One region of the Paenibacillus sp. EKM211P genome, then DNA from elsewhere that is predicted to be linked to it. Evidence: a T-box and tRNA genes for the amino acid it is inferred to sense, from the RefSeq annotation. Region 1 holds a T-box; the other regions hold tRNA genes.

Region 1 (3,629 bases):
TCCTAGTTCGTGGCTTAATACATGGGTGCAGGCGACGGTGTACAAGCCGCTTCAGATGGGCACATTCGTCCTGGTGGACGGGGGTGTGCTTGGTTTTGGTGCAATAGGAATGATTCATTCGTCGGAACGTAACCGCATGCTTCGCTTGGGCGAGGAGGTTAAGGTACGGGTCACGCTTGTTCGCGAAGACGGCCGGGTCAATCTGGCGATGTCGCCACGCAAGGAAGTAGGCCGTGATGAGGATGCGGATCGGTTGATTGCATTTCTGAAGGAACGTCCGGGTGGCGGCATGCCATATTCTGACGCAACGCCGCCGGATATTATTAAGCAACGGTTTGGTATCAGTAAATCCGCCTTCAAGCGTGCGATGGGCAAGCTGATGAAGGAAGGGCTGGTTACACAAAAAGAAAACTGGACCTACCTGGTGGAGAAGATGCCTAAACCGAAGGACGGGAATGGGGAATAAAGATGGCTTCTTACCGCAAGTTTGCCTATGTGTATGATGAGCTAATGCAGGACATGCCGTACCCGGACTGGTTGCGCTTTGCACGGCAAGCTTGGGATCGATACGGTATGCCACATACAGTGGCTGAGCTGGGCTGCGGAACGGGCTCAATTACGATTCCACTGGTTAACTCAGGCTTCGAGGTGGCTGGCATCGATTTGTCCTCTGACATGCTGGCAGTAGCCCGTCGCAAAATGGAAACTACTCCTCAAGGGCAGCGATTGTTTCGTGAGGGGAGCGTTCGCTGGATACAGCAGGATATGCGAGAATGGATTTTACCGGAGCCCGTGGATTCTGTCATTTCTTTTTGCGATTGCCTGAATTATTTACTTGAGGAAGAAGATATCATTTCTGCTTTTCGCAGAACGTATGCTGGTCTGAAGCCTGGTGGAACCTTTCTGTTTGATGTACATCATCCCCAGACATTTTTGCGTTATGATGAAGAACAACCATTCGTACTGGATGAACGCTCTATTTCGTATATCTGGACATGCGCATTGGACACTCCCCGTTGTGAAATTGAGCATCATCTCAGTATCTTTGCGAAAGCAGAACATGAAGGACGCGATCTGTACCAGCGTTTTGAGGAAATTCACGTACAGCGTGCTTATGATCCAGACTGGATGAAGGCAGAATTGTCCAAAGCGGGTTTTCGTGATGTGAAGGTATATGCAGATTTTGAATGGGTAGAAGCAACAGATGACGCGGCGAGACTTTTTTATGTCGCTGTAAAATAGCAGGATTCATTGAGCTAATATAGAAAAAGAAAGACGCTTTTCATGAAGTCATGAAGGGCGTCTTTTTGCTCTCATATATTCACTTTATAGTTCAGCTGAAGTTCATCACCCGGTACACCCCGAATGCCCCAATTCTGTTTCGGGGTTTCAAATATAGTAATTTCAAGATCCTGTGGAGAAATACCCAAAAGATCGTTAATTCTTTGAAATAACAGATTGATGAGTTGCTTCTTAGCTTCTGTCGTTCTGCCTTCGAAGATACTGATTTCAATAATGGTGTATGCGTCGGAGCGACCATCTGCATATATAAAATCTTCATGATTCATAGGGAAAAAACGATGAAACCTCTTGTCTGGAGGATAATTGAACGCATCCACCACGGCAGAGTGAATCACCTCTGAAAGTTGCTTTTTGATCGGATTTAGCTTTTCTTTTGTCCCGAAAATTTTAATCTGTGCCATGTCTCCACTCACCTTTCTTATCTCATCTCAACTTGAACCATTGCAACTTGGAGTTATTATAAAACATTCGTATTCATGTGTCATGGACAACTAGTATGAAGATGGCGCTTCGTATCAAATGTAGTCCTTATTTGACTTTCTTCGCGGTTTTCAATATAATAGTGCCATTATTAACGGTTAAATAATCGCTGATGAGGAATAGTAGTTTTGTCTGGACATGTAGAGAGCCGGCGGGTGGTGCAAGCCGGTTGACAGTGCAAAGCGAACTCACCTCGGAGATATGCGTCCAACGCAGGAAAGCACCTATATAGGTGTCAGTGTCCTGTTATTAATACGCATCGGATCACCTCCGTTATCAGGTGCAAAGGGAGTAGAATGCGAAGAACGCTTTCTGCTAACTAGGGTGGTACCACGGGAATATAACCTCTCGTCCCTAGCGCTGACACGCTACGGGATGCAGAGGTTTTTTTGTTGCATACCGTTTGAGGAGGAAAAGACAATGACAGACACACAGCCGAAGCACGGCTATCAACCGCAAAGTATTGAACCAAAATGGCAGAAATATTGGGATGAGAACAAAACGTTCCGCACTGGGGAAGAACCGGGTAAACCGAAGTTTTATGCTTTGGATATGTTTCCGTATCCGTCTGGAGCTGGTCTGCATGTAGGCCACCCGGAGGGATATACAGCTACAGATATTGTTTCACGTTATAAAAGAATGCGTGGCTACAACGTACTGCATCCGATGGGTTGGGACGCCTTTGGTCTGCCTGCCGAACAGCATGCGCTGGATACAGGCGAGCACCCACGCGAAATTACGGTGAAGAACGTAAATAACTTCCGCCGTCAAATCAAATCACTTGGCTTTTCATATGACTGGGATCGTGAAATCAGCACAACTGATCCTGATTATTACAAATGGACACAGTGGATTTTCATCCAGCTGTACAAGCGTGGCCTCGCTTATGTAGCTGAAGTGCCCGTGAACTGGTGCCCAGCACTGGGAACGGTACTGGCGAATGAAGAAGTAATTGATGGTAAGAGTGAGCGTGGCGGCCATCCGGTTATCCGCAAACCCATGCGTCAATGGATGCTGAAAATTACGGAATACGCCGATCGTTTGCTTGACGATCTGGAGGAACTGGACTGGTCCGAAAGCATTAAGGATATGCAGCGGAACTGGATTGGTAAGTCTACCGGGGCAGAGGTTCATTTTCCAATTGAAGGCTATGACGAACAACTCACAGTATTTACAACCCGTCCAGATACATTGTTCGGTGCAAGCTACTGTGTGCTGGCCCCAGAGCAGGAATTGGTGGATATGATCACTACACCTGAGCAAAAGGACGCTGTACAACAGTATCGTGAACAAGCTGCTCGGAAAAGTGACCTGGAGCGTACGGATCTGGCCAAAGATAAAACAGGCGTATTCACAGGAGCTTATGCAGTAAATCCGGTGAACGGCGAAAAGCTGCCAATCTGGATTGCGGACTATGTACTGGCAGGCTACGGAACAGGTGCAATTATGGCAGTACCGGGCCATGATGCACGTGACTGGGAATTTGCCAAGAAGTTCGGATTGAAAATCACTGAGGTCGTTCAAGGTGGAGACGTGGACAAAGAGCCATACACCGAGGATGGTCCGCATGTCAATTCAGGCCTGCTGAATGGACTGACCAATGAGGAAGCTATTCCGAAAATGATTGAATGGCTCGAAGCTGAGGGTAAGGGGCAGGGCAAAGTAACCTATCGTCTGCGTGACTGGCTGTTCAGCCGCCAACGCTATTGGGGCGAGCCGATTCCAGTAATTCATCTAGAAGATGGAACGATTAAAACAGTTCCTGAGGATCAACTGCCGCTCGTATTGCCAGAGATGGACAATATCAAGCCTTCAGGTACAGGTGAATCCCCACTGGCGAATGCGAC
Region 2 (3,629 bases), on a different contig from region 1:
CCCCCTCTTTCTCTTAATGAAAGACAGGCTGTTGTCGTTGGGGGGATGTAGAGGTAAAGGAGCTAGGGATATATGATAAATGAACACGATTTTTCTGAAATATATGCGATTATGGAATCTTCTTTTCCAGCATCAGAATGCAGGACATTTGAGGCTCAAAAGGCTTTATTGAAGCATCCTAGCTATCGTATTATCACTGAAAAAAATGAGCAGGGAAATATAGTCGCTTTTTTGGCGGGCTGGGAATTTGAACATTTTCGGTTTGTAGAGCATATCGCGGTAGATTCCCGTATACGAGGTGGCGGATTAGGCAAAAAGCTTATGGGTAGATTTATATCACAGTCTGACCAACCGGTAGTGCTGGAGGTTGAGCCTCCAGTGGATGGATGGTCACGGAGAAGAATTGGTTTTTACGAACGAATGGGATTCCATCTGAACCATTTTGAATATGTACAGCCCCCTCTAAGAGAAGGACAGACGGATCTGCGGCTTCAAATTATGAGCTATCCAGGTGCGCTGTCTGAACAGGAATTTACTCCGTTTAAAGAGATTTTATATACCGAGGTTTATGGGCTTAAATAAGAGACTAGACAGTAGTAGATAAAAGTAAAAGGCTCTGCTTGTTCCGTATAGATACGGGAGCGGAGCCTTTGCTCTAAAAAGCTAGAGGTGCTTCATTATCATTAATGTTTTGTCCATATCATCACAAATTCCTTCTCATCAGTTTCAGCATCCACAGATTCCTCTTGTATCGCAAATCCATTTTTAGTATAAAAGTTAAATGCTTTCGTGTTGGACTGGTACACTTTTAGCTGAATCTCATCATGCTGCTTCTTAACCCAATCTAATAGTAATTTGCCATAGCCTTTTCTTTGAGAATCAACCCGTATAAACAGAGCAGCCAAGTATCCGTCCATCATGGAAATGAAGCCGCCGATCGTATGGTCATCTTGTATGATAACGTAGTTCTGAGCGAGGGGAAGGTACTTGTTCTCCATCTCGGCAGCTTTAGATGTCCAATACTCCCGAGCAATAAAATGGTGGGCTTCTACGGAAGCGTCCAGCCAAATGGCTACCAGTTCTTTCAACTCTTCTACTTTCGCAGGTCTAATTGACATTGTAACGCCTCTTTTCACATTATGTAATCTTATCTATATTAAGTATGATACTGAAATAAAAAAGACCGTCCGTAGACGGTCTTTTTACCCGTGGCGCTTAATTAAAGCCTTGATCCGTATCCCGCGCCTCCGTCAACTCTGCAAATTAGAGAATAACGGACCGGGTAAGGGATACGCTCAACATATGATTATTGATGTTGACGCACCTCCTTTCCTGATGCGTTCATCTTACCATATCTGGTTGGTGATATCCAGTGATTTTCTTATATTTACTAGCATTATTCATAGAAAATATAATATAAATCGGCTTGCTTTTAAGCTCTATTCAAGATATAATTTTAATTACGGCGATTAAAGTATCGCCATCAATACATAGTATGCGGTCGTGGCGGAATTGGCAGACGCGCACGGTTCAGGTCCGTGTGGGCTAACCCCCCGTGGAGGTTCGAGTCCTCTCGACCGCATTATACCTAACAATTACAGGTTCTTGGATTGGCTGAATGCCTCCAAGAGCCTGTTTTTATATGGTTAAGATGCGTGCTATTAAACAGCCATTTTATTTATGCTGGAATATATATTTAATATAATCTTTTGCACTCTGGTTAACGTCTTCATCACTTGCTTGAAACGAGGCTCCGAAGACAGCGAAATAGGGTAATGTTACGGCGCCCACATGTACTGCGCTTGCTTTAAAAGGGGCTATAACTTCATCTACCGTAAATGTAACGGAACCCGTAGATAAGTAGTTTTCTTTTTTATCGCCAATCGACATGGCGATCCCTAGCTTCTTTCCTTTTAACTTATCACCTTTTGAACCATAAGCCCATCCATGGGCAAAAACATCATCAAACCACTTTTTTAATAGAGGAGGGTAACTATACCAGTATAAAGGGAACTGAAATATGATATTGCTGTGTGCTTCAAGTAACTTTTGTTCTTTCAAAACATCAATTTTCCAGTTGGGATACTCTTTATAAATTTCATGAATTGTAATTTCATTGGAATATCGAAGTAATTCTTGTTTCCATCTTTGATTTACTCTGGAATTTTCAATATTCGGGTGTGCTAAAATTACGAGAGTCTTCATCATCAATCACCTTTCTTACATCGCATCATTTGCTTTTTGTGGATACGTATTATTATTCTGTAGGCTATAAAAAATGTAAATACACACAATAAAGTAATATAGTTACTTGAAAGTGTGCGTGGTACTTAGAGTGAAGATATGTGATTATAAAATGAATTCGATAAACTTAGTTATTTTAGTCTTGAAGAGGTGGTCGTATGAAACAATATAATTTAGGCATAGAAGCAACACTGGAGATCATCGGAGGTAAGTGGAAATCCTTAATCATATGCTTATTAATGTCTGGTAGAAAGAGGACCAGTGAATTACAGCGTAGTATTGCAGGCATTTCTCAAAAGGTTCTTATACAGCAACTTCGTGAACTTGAGAAGGATGGGATCATAGGCAGACATGTGTATAATCAAATGCCTCCAAAAGTGGAGTACTATATAACGGAATATGGAATTACAGCAAATGAAATTATTGATTTAATGTGTACCTGGGGAAGGACTAATATCAAAATAAGACAAGAGAAAGGAGAAGATGTGATATTGCTAGAAAATAAGTCCAAATGAATATTGGAGTTAAAGAGCGCTGTAGACTATGATGTTTACGGCGATTTTCTTTTTGGCGTAGAGTCGCAGTTCGGGGATATCTGTGTCATAGTATTTGATCACTTACCTTCAAGACTATGTTATATGTTGAGCCATAAGCTGATTTGTAATATAGTTATGACTGGACAACCATTCCATCAATATTAAATGAATGCCAAAGTAGGGGGACCCTTGCAATGATTATTAAACCGAAAATTCGTGGTTTCATATGTACGACTGCGCATCCTGCAGGATGTGCGGCTCACGTTAATCGTCAAATCGACTACATCAAAGACAGCACGGCATTACAAGGAGCTAAAAAGGTACTTGTGATCGGAGCATCCACAGGTTATGGACTGGCTTCCCGCATTGCTGCGAGCTTCGGTATGGGAGCTGACACCGTAGGAGTATCCTTTGAACGTCCTGCTTCAGAGGGACGCACGGCTTCGGCAGGCTGGTACAATACAGTGGCCTTTGAAAGAGCAGCCAGAGCGGATGGCTACATAGCGGAGAGCATTAATGGAGATGCTTTTTCCCATGAAATTAAGCAGGAGACATTGAAGTTGGTTAAGGAAAAGCTCGGTAAGGTAGGCCTGATCGTGTATAGTGTCGCTTCACCACGGCGGACCCACCCAGATACAGGAGAGACCTTCAATTCCGTTCTCAAGCCCATTGGACAGCCGTTTACGAATAAAACGGTGAATACGAACACAGGTGTTGTGTCGGAAATTACGCTTGAACCAGCAACGCAGGAGGAGATTGATAACACCATCACGGTCATGGGTGGCGAGGATTGGTCCCTGTGGTTAAAAGCGTTGGAAGAAGCCGACCTGCTGGCTGAAGGGGTAACCA
Region 3 (3,629 bases), on a different contig from region 1:
AACATGGGGAATGAACAATTGACCGAACAGTTTTTTCTGGAAAAACTGGCAGCGGCTAAAGTGCATTTTGAACGCGCCTTGGATTGTAAGCATACGGAATTCGACGATTTGTATCCCTATATGATTGAACATCCTCAGTTTTTTTGGTATAAACGCTATGTGGCCTGGTCTGAGTTGCTGACATTGGTTAACCTATGCGAAGAATTGTCTTTCTCTTGGAAAGAAGAATTTACTGCTCACCAAGTGGAGTATGTAGAACAGCGAGTGTTGTCTGCACAAGTGCTGGACTTCTGGTACGAGAAGAACGATACAAAAGAACATGATCACAGTGTAAATCAGTCGGGATAATTTGTTGCTCTGTTGGCAATCCATATAAGTAGTAAGCGGAAAGAGACCTAAATGATTCGTTTAGGTCTCTTTTTAAACTTTTTCATGCTATAAAATTATGGCCGTTGTGTTGAAAAAAATGGATAAGGAGGGGACATGAATGATAATGGACGAAGAATTGGATGCTTATCGACTTTCTGGTGAAAAGGTACGCGTCGTACGCGATGGATTGGAGTCCAACGATGTGGTTGGCATTGTACTGGCATGGGATGATGAACAGGTGCTTATTCGCCGCCAGAATCGACGTGTGGTCAAGTTGGATCGCAGCTATACATATCAGCCGTTCAGCGAGCCGCGACACAATCCGATAGATCTGGATTAAGAAACGAGTTCCCAATGGGGATTGGCTAAAAAACGGGTGTTTCATTAGGCATACAGAAACTCTAAATCGGACACAGTAATAAAGGAAAACTCAACAGAGAGGGCGTGCTGTGTCAATGACGGTTATGGACGAAAAAGTACATGCATACAAGGATCAAATCAGCCATTTGGAAGATAAGTTGCCCGAGGTAGTTCATGCCTATCATCGCTTTACCGGAGAATGCTTTCAAGCCGGCAGTTTAGATGAAAAAACCAAGCAACTGATTGCGCTAGGTATTGGCTTATTTGCGAACAATGAGGTGTGTACGTTTTATCATGTGAATGAGGCGCGCTCCAAAGGAGCCAGTGATCAGGAGATTATGGAGACCGTTGCTGTAGCTGCTGCAGTTGGTGGAGGACATGCTCTAAGTCAAGGGGTTACCCGTGTACAGAAGGCGTTACATTAAAGCGAATCATTCATACAGATAATTTATAATCGTAATAGCGGACATAGATTGATCTCAACAAATGATGGTTATGAAAAGAAGCTTCCGAGCACAGTTAGTGCCTGCGGAAGCTTCTTTTTGCGTGTAGTGCGGGGATTATGCTCTTTTACTTGCAGCAAAAGCAGCAGGGCGAGGGGATTTATGCTTGTAGGCAGAAGAGGATGCAACCCAACTTCGCCCAACAACGCGTAGGGGTTTGGGGGTTGAGTTATTGGGTAATTCGGGGCGATATTTCTCTGGTAAAGGTAGAGCTGCCGTATGAGGCAAAGAGGTAGGGAGTCCCAAATAAGCTCGCATTCGTTCATACATTTCTTTGCGGAATGCGGACATAGGCATACGGAACTGTTCTTTGACGCCTTTATATATATAGGTGGCGTGAACGCCGGAGTGGTTTTGTTGGATGTCTAGAACACGAATGTGATACTTCTTAAATTCATGTTTGATTTCAGATAGCAGGATTCCGGTACGATCTATTCCTGCGTTAACCATTTCGACATAAAGATCAGGGGTTTTCAGCACGCCGCTTTCCTCAAGAATTAGGCTGTCACGCTCAAATACTTTTTGAATAAAGGTAAGGAGCAGATAACTTTTCACAAGAGAGCATGGATGCTGAGTAGTATCCGAAGAGATCATTACCATTCACCGCCTTAGGGAAATGTGATGATAATTCATAGTCATCGAAGTGAAAGAACATAAGTTAATAGGAACCTATGTTCTTATATTATCGTATTATTCCTTTTTTATCAAGAATAAATAAAGAAAAATAAAAGGTTTGACAACTTTATTTGAGCATGGTATGATCTATCTTGTCGCTAAGAAAGATTGATTCTTTTGAAATAGACGACAAATATATATGCGGTCGTGGCGGAATTGGCAGACGCGCACGGTTCAGGTCCGTGTGGGCTAACCCCCCGTGGAGGTTCGAGTCCTCTCGACCGCATCCATTTAGAAAAGGTTTATAGAATTGCTCTCGTAGCAGTTTTATAAGCCTTTTCTTATGTTTCGGAGTTATTGCAGATTTCCCAGGAAGGACAATGTAAGGACTTGAATTTTATTCAAGTCCTTGAGCAATTCTTTTATAAGTTCAATTTTTAAGATATGATAGAAAGTAACACGTTTTATGATGAAGCTATTGAAAGGTTGGATGGAAGATGGAGAAAGCAACTTTTGCAGGTGGGTGCTTCTGGTGTATGGTGACTCCGTTTGAGGAGCAGCCGGGGATTCATAGTATTGTCTCAGGCTATACTGGAGGGGTGATTTCCGATCCGACCTACGAACAGGTTAAAACAGGAACAACAGGGCACTATGAGGTGGTGCAGATTACGTTTGATCCTGAGCTGTTTCCTTATGAAAAGCTACTTGAATTGTATTGGCCGCAAACAGATCCTACCGACGGAGAAGGTCAATTTCAGGACCGAGGCACACAATATAAACCTGCCATTTTTTATCATACGGAGCAGCAACGTGAGCTTGCACAGCAATCCAAGGAACAGTTGGTACAAAGCGGACGCTTTGATAAGCCAATTGTAACGGAGATTCTTCCGGCTTCGATTTTTTATCCGGCAGAGGATTATCATCAGGATTATCACAAGAAGAATGTGAAACATTATAAGGAAGATCGAGCCCAATCCGGTCGTGATGAATTTATCTACAAAAACTGGTAATCAGCTTTAATATACGTTATTATGCGCACTTCAAGGCAGATCAGAGATTATATCTCAGATCTGCCTTGTACATATTTAAACGGTTTTACTCACACAATGAAGGGACAGAGAAGGAGGCTGACCCGCAAATGAGTACACGACGGAAGTTGCACCTGAGAAATATAATAAAAAAAGCCTTAAAGGCATCACGCAGCCGGAAGGATTCGTCTTATGCGCTTATACACCATGCAAGATCTAGAATGCAAATAATTGTAGTGCTTTGTATTTCAGTCTGTATGTTATTTATGATCTGTAAAACTGCTGTTGCCGAAGCAATAGACCAGCAGAACCAGCAGCAAAAAAGGGTTGCTGTCATTATTGATGATTTAGGGAACAATATGAAAGGTACCGAGGAGATTCTAAATTTACCCGTCAAAATCACCGTTGCTGTCATGCCCTTCCTGCCAACAACCAAACAGGACGCTATGGAAGCGCATAAGCGTGGTCATGATGTTACCGTCCATCTTCCAATGGAGCCCAAGCAGGGCAAGCCTGAGTGGCTTGGACCGGGAGCAATCAAGGCTAATATGACGGATGAAGAAGTACGCGCCAAGGTGACAGCAGCAATTAAGGATGTTCCTTATGCCATAGGAATGAACAACCATATGGGCTCCAAGGTCACCTCAGACAAGCGCATTATGTCCGTCGTTCTTGATGTTTGTAAGGAATATGGACTATTTTTTGTTGATAGCCGTACTAATTATTGGTCAGTGGTGCCTGAACTTGCCGCTAA
Region 4 (3,629 bases), on a different contig from region 1:
TAAAAAAGAAAGAAAATGCGCTATATGTACTAGATAATTATCGAATGAAGCCTTTTTTATGAGAAGAAACACCTCAATTTGCTCCATTTGAAGTGCGATTTACCGTTTTGAACAAAAGACGATTTTACAATGCACAATGTCTGTAGACTCTTCTGGACTTGCAACCCCTTGTTGAATTGTTCACAATTTAATTGTAGAATATTTAATTAGGAGGGATATCATGAGCGTATATAAATATGATGCACAGACCCTACAAGGGGCACAAATTCCGTTATCCACATACGAAGGGAAAGTTCTTCTTATCGTGAATACTGCCAGCAAATGTGGCTTAACCCCCCAGTACAAGGCGCTACAAGAGCTATATGACCAGTATCATGAACAGGGGCTCGAAATTTTGGGATTTCCCAGCAACCAGTTCGCCAAACAAGAGCCGGGTTCCAGCGAGGAGATCTCCGAGTTTTGCCAACTCAATTACGGAGTGACTTTTCCCATGTTCGCCAAGACAGATGTTAACGGTGATCAGGCACATCCTCTATTTCGCTACCTGACCCACACTGCTCCAGGCGTATTAGGCTCCAAAGCGATCAAATGGAATTTTACTAAATTCTTAATTACACGAGAAGGTAACGTATTTAAGCGTTATGCGCCGCAAACCACTCCAGACAAGCTTGTAGGAGATATTAAGAAGCTTTTGCAGAAAAACTGACAATCTTTATGCATTACAGTTAACGAGCGGTCCGTTGTCCATACGACTGCTTCTGTGACGGGAGGATATGACGAAAAGTATTTAACAAAAAAAGCATCCCTTCACGTAAAACGTGTCAGGATGCTTTTTCAACTGGGTATTGCATATAATGCGGTCGAGAGGACTCGAACCTCCACGGGCGTACGCCCACTACCCCCTCAAGATAGCGTGTCTGCCATTCCACCACGACCGCATGTCATAATGTATTGAGGCAACAGATTTATTATACTCTCTCAGCAACAATTTGTAAACAAGAATATTATAATTATTTTTAATGTAACTTTATATAACATATATAAGCAATAAAATTATTTAATTTGACATAATTGAGTTCGAAGTGTAAATATATATTACATAAATGTTTAAATTATTATTATAAAAATAAGATTTGAGTCAAATAACATCACACAAACATTCACTTCAAGGAGGCGAACCGTCCTGCATAAAGGTAACCGGTTGCTAAACTACGCATTATTGTTGGACCCTTCCCTACCTATTGGTGGTTTCACCCGTTTCTACGGATTGGAGGAGCGTTTCCGCGCTGGACACCTGAACAGTCTACAGGATCTGAAACATTACATGCGAGACGATTGGTATCCTCAAATCACAACCCTTGACGGCATGGCCATTAAAAGTCTGTATGCAGCCATCCAGCAGAATGACGGTTGGCGGATCGCCCTTATTGATAAAATGCTGCACGCCCAACATCCTTCCTTGCAGCATGTAAAAGAGTCGCGACTTTCTGGCCAGCGACTGCTCAAGCTCACCAAGGCTCTCTATCCTTGGCTCGCATTTGACCAACTGGAAGACACACTCACTCAATACAATGCAATTGGCACACTCGCTACTGTCCACACTTGGATTAACTCCCTCCTCGGAAGCGATATAGAACAGACCATTCACGGCTATTTTGCCACAGCGGTATCCTTCTGTATCGAAGATGCCTTTAGACTGCTCAATCCTCCTTATGAGGAAAAAAATCCTCTTATCGATCATATGACCAGCGAGTTGCTTACCACCTGGAAGAAGATTAACAAACCTACGCCAAGCTCATATCAGCGCCATCTTTTCCACAGCCATCGGACCAGCTCCTACATCACTCAGCCACCCTATATGAGCCATAGCAGCCAATTGAATGCATCCAGACCCTTTTCCTCCTCCGTCCTATTTAAACACCTTCCAGCATCCCTCTGATGCGTCGTTTACCAATCTAGCAGTCACAATAAAAATACTCTGCCCTTTTCTCAAGCGGCAGAGTATTTTTATTCATGTATCCCAAATTCACACCAATAACAGACCATAGTCGGATTATTTTCACTTTTTGCACTTAATTAAGTAATCATTTTAACAAAATACCGTATTTAAGATTGTATAAACACGTATAAAAGTGTATCATAGTTTTAGATGGTTAATTCTAACATGTTTACTGATGATTATTATATCACACCAATTATTCCGTAAGAATCCGTAAGGGGCGATTTCTCTTGAACAACAAAATGCCTGTCACCTCCTTCGGGTGGGCCATCAAACAAAGGCTTGTCGAGCTTCGGCTGGATCAGAAAACATTTTGCGAGACACATAATATTCCGCCTTCACGCTTGTCCAATCTGATTCACGGCACCCGCAAAGCACAAAGGTACAGAAAACAAGTTGCTGCAATTCTGAATATCGACGATAACGATTATAAGGAGGCGACACCACACTAAACCGAACAAGCATTTCAGCAACCAATGCGTCGCCATATTATCAGGAAACCAAATAAACCCGTAAACCGAACCCTCAGTTCGTTTTACGGGTTATCACCCAGGCGTTTAGCCATAGATTATTCAAGTTTTGTTTTGTCCTTCTCTCTTTTTTGCTTACGGTACTTCGCAAATTCAACGTATTCTAAAATAAAGTTCTGTTCTTCTGTCTCAAGATCTTCAGCCTGGCAATTCAGTGGCCCCATCACCCCAAAAAAATAAGCAGCCTTCTGCTCCTGAAGCACGCCTTCCCCTGGCTTAATCCCTTTCATCAACCAGTCGAGCGATACATTAAAAAAGTCCGAAATCTGAATCAAATGGGCGGTACCTGGCGTTGTTTTTCCCCTTCTCCAATCACCGAGATTCCCTGAGCTAATTTTAAGCTTTTCACAAAATGCCTTCTTGGTCATTCCTCGATCCTTAATTAAAGCTTCAATCCGCTGATAAATAGTTTGATCTCCCACAACGTTTCCCCTCCGACACTGTAGCTTTTTCTAATTAATTTTCAATTGTACATATTAGAATGTCCTTATCAAATCCCACAGCAAACATTAATCAGTAGTTGAATTGGGCTGGTCTTTCTCTTTACGAAAGCGGGTAAATTCAATATACTCAAGTATAAAATCTCTTTCCGCCTCACTTAGCGATCCCCCCTGGCAATTCAGTTGCCCTGAAGCTCCAAAAAAATAAGGGTCCTGCGACTCCTTCAGCACCTTACTCTGCACGTCTCGACCCAGCATAATCCAATCCAGACTAGCGTCAAAAAAAGAAGCGATTTCTATGAGTTTATTCGTGCCTGGTGTCGTTTTTCCTCTTTTCCAATCTCCAAAGTTCCCTGTACTAATGCCCAACTGCTGGCAAAACGCCTTTTTCGTCATACCTCGTTCCTTAATGAGCTCCTCAATGCGTTGGTAAATAGATTGCATAGAAGTTCCTTCCTCCCTAGCAGGCTCTCCAAATAACGATATCATGTCCCTTGTTCCCTTTTCAAAGATCACGTGTGCCAAAATTACCGAATTATGTATGTTGGTTTTCATTATACCACAATATGCAACAAAAACCGCCTGTTTTCCGAAGAAAGGGCGGTCTTTAAGTCAGTTCGCTTACGCCAATCACGTAGCAGAGTTGTCGATTTTAAGTAA

Evidence for each region. A T-box is a leader RNA that pairs with one kind of tRNA and senses whether it is charged. The one in region 1 lies ahead of leuS (leucine--tRNA ligase), so its partner is inferred to be a tRNA-Leu.
Region 2: it encodes a tRNA-Leu, which carries the amino acid that the T-box ahead of leuS (leucine--tRNA ligase) is inferred to sense. The anticodon was not compared.
Region 3: it encodes a tRNA-Leu, which carries the amino acid that the T-box ahead of leuS (leucine--tRNA ligase) is inferred to sense. The anticodon was not compared.
Region 4: it encodes a tRNA-Leu, which carries the amino acid that the T-box ahead of leuS (leucine--tRNA ligase) is inferred to sense. The anticodon was not compared.

The regions. Positions count from the first base shown of each region.
Region 1 is NZ_JAAMNS010000002.1:202,501-206,129, reverse strand. It holds gene G9G57_RS03935 (CvfB family protein) at 1-466, shown strand, start outside; gene G9G57_RS03930 (class I SAM-dependent DNA methyltransferase) at 469-1,242, shown strand; gene G9G57_RS03925 (tautomerase family protein) at 1,314-1,703, opposite strand; T-box leader at 1,883-2,141, shown strand; gene leuS (leucine--tRNA ligase) at 2,203-3,629, shown strand, end outside.
Region 2 is NZ_JAAMNS010000015.1:13,973-17,601, reverse strand. It holds gene G9G57_RS19180 (GNAT family N-acetyltransferase) at 73-582, shown strand; gene G9G57_RS19175 (N-acetyltransferase) at 684-1,118, opposite strand; tRNA gene G9G57_RS19170 (tRNA-Leu) at 1,498-1,582, shown strand; gene G9G57_RS19165 (NAD(P)H-dependent oxidoreductase) at 1,675-2,205, opposite strand; gene G9G57_RS19160 (winged helix-turn-helix transcriptional regulator) at 2,403-2,759, shown strand; gene fabV (enoyl-ACP reductase FabV) at 2,975-3,629, shown strand, end outside.
Region 3 is NZ_JAAMNS010000012.1:73,282-76,910, reverse strand. It holds gene G9G57_RS17045 (hypothetical protein) at 4-348, shown strand; gene G9G57_RS17040 (hypothetical protein) at 488-709, shown strand; gene G9G57_RS17035 (carboxymuconolactone decarboxylase family protein) at 825-1,154, shown strand; gene G9G57_RS17030 (hypothetical protein) at 1,290-1,826, opposite strand; tRNA gene G9G57_RS17025 (tRNA-Leu) at 2,049-2,133, shown strand; gene msrA (peptide-methionine (S)-S-oxide reductase MsrA) at 2,345-2,857, shown strand; gene G9G57_RS17015 (divergent polysaccharide deacetylase family protein) at 2,986-3,629, shown strand, end outside.
Region 4 is NZ_JAAMNS010000003.1:398,705-402,333, reverse strand. It holds gene G9G57_RS07980 (glutathione peroxidase) at 221-706, shown strand; tRNA gene G9G57_RS07975 (tRNA-Leu) at 856-938, opposite strand; gene G9G57_RS07970 (urease accessory protein UreF) at 1,202-1,939, shown strand; gene G9G57_RS07965 (Rha family transcriptional regulator) at 2,230-2,451, shown strand; gene G9G57_RS07960 (helix-turn-helix domain-containing protein) at 2,568-2,951, opposite strand; gene G9G57_RS07955 (helix-turn-helix domain-containing protein) at 3,039-3,413, opposite strand; gene G9G57_RS07950 (MarR family winged helix-turn-helix transcriptional regulator) at 3,600-3,629, opposite strand, start outside.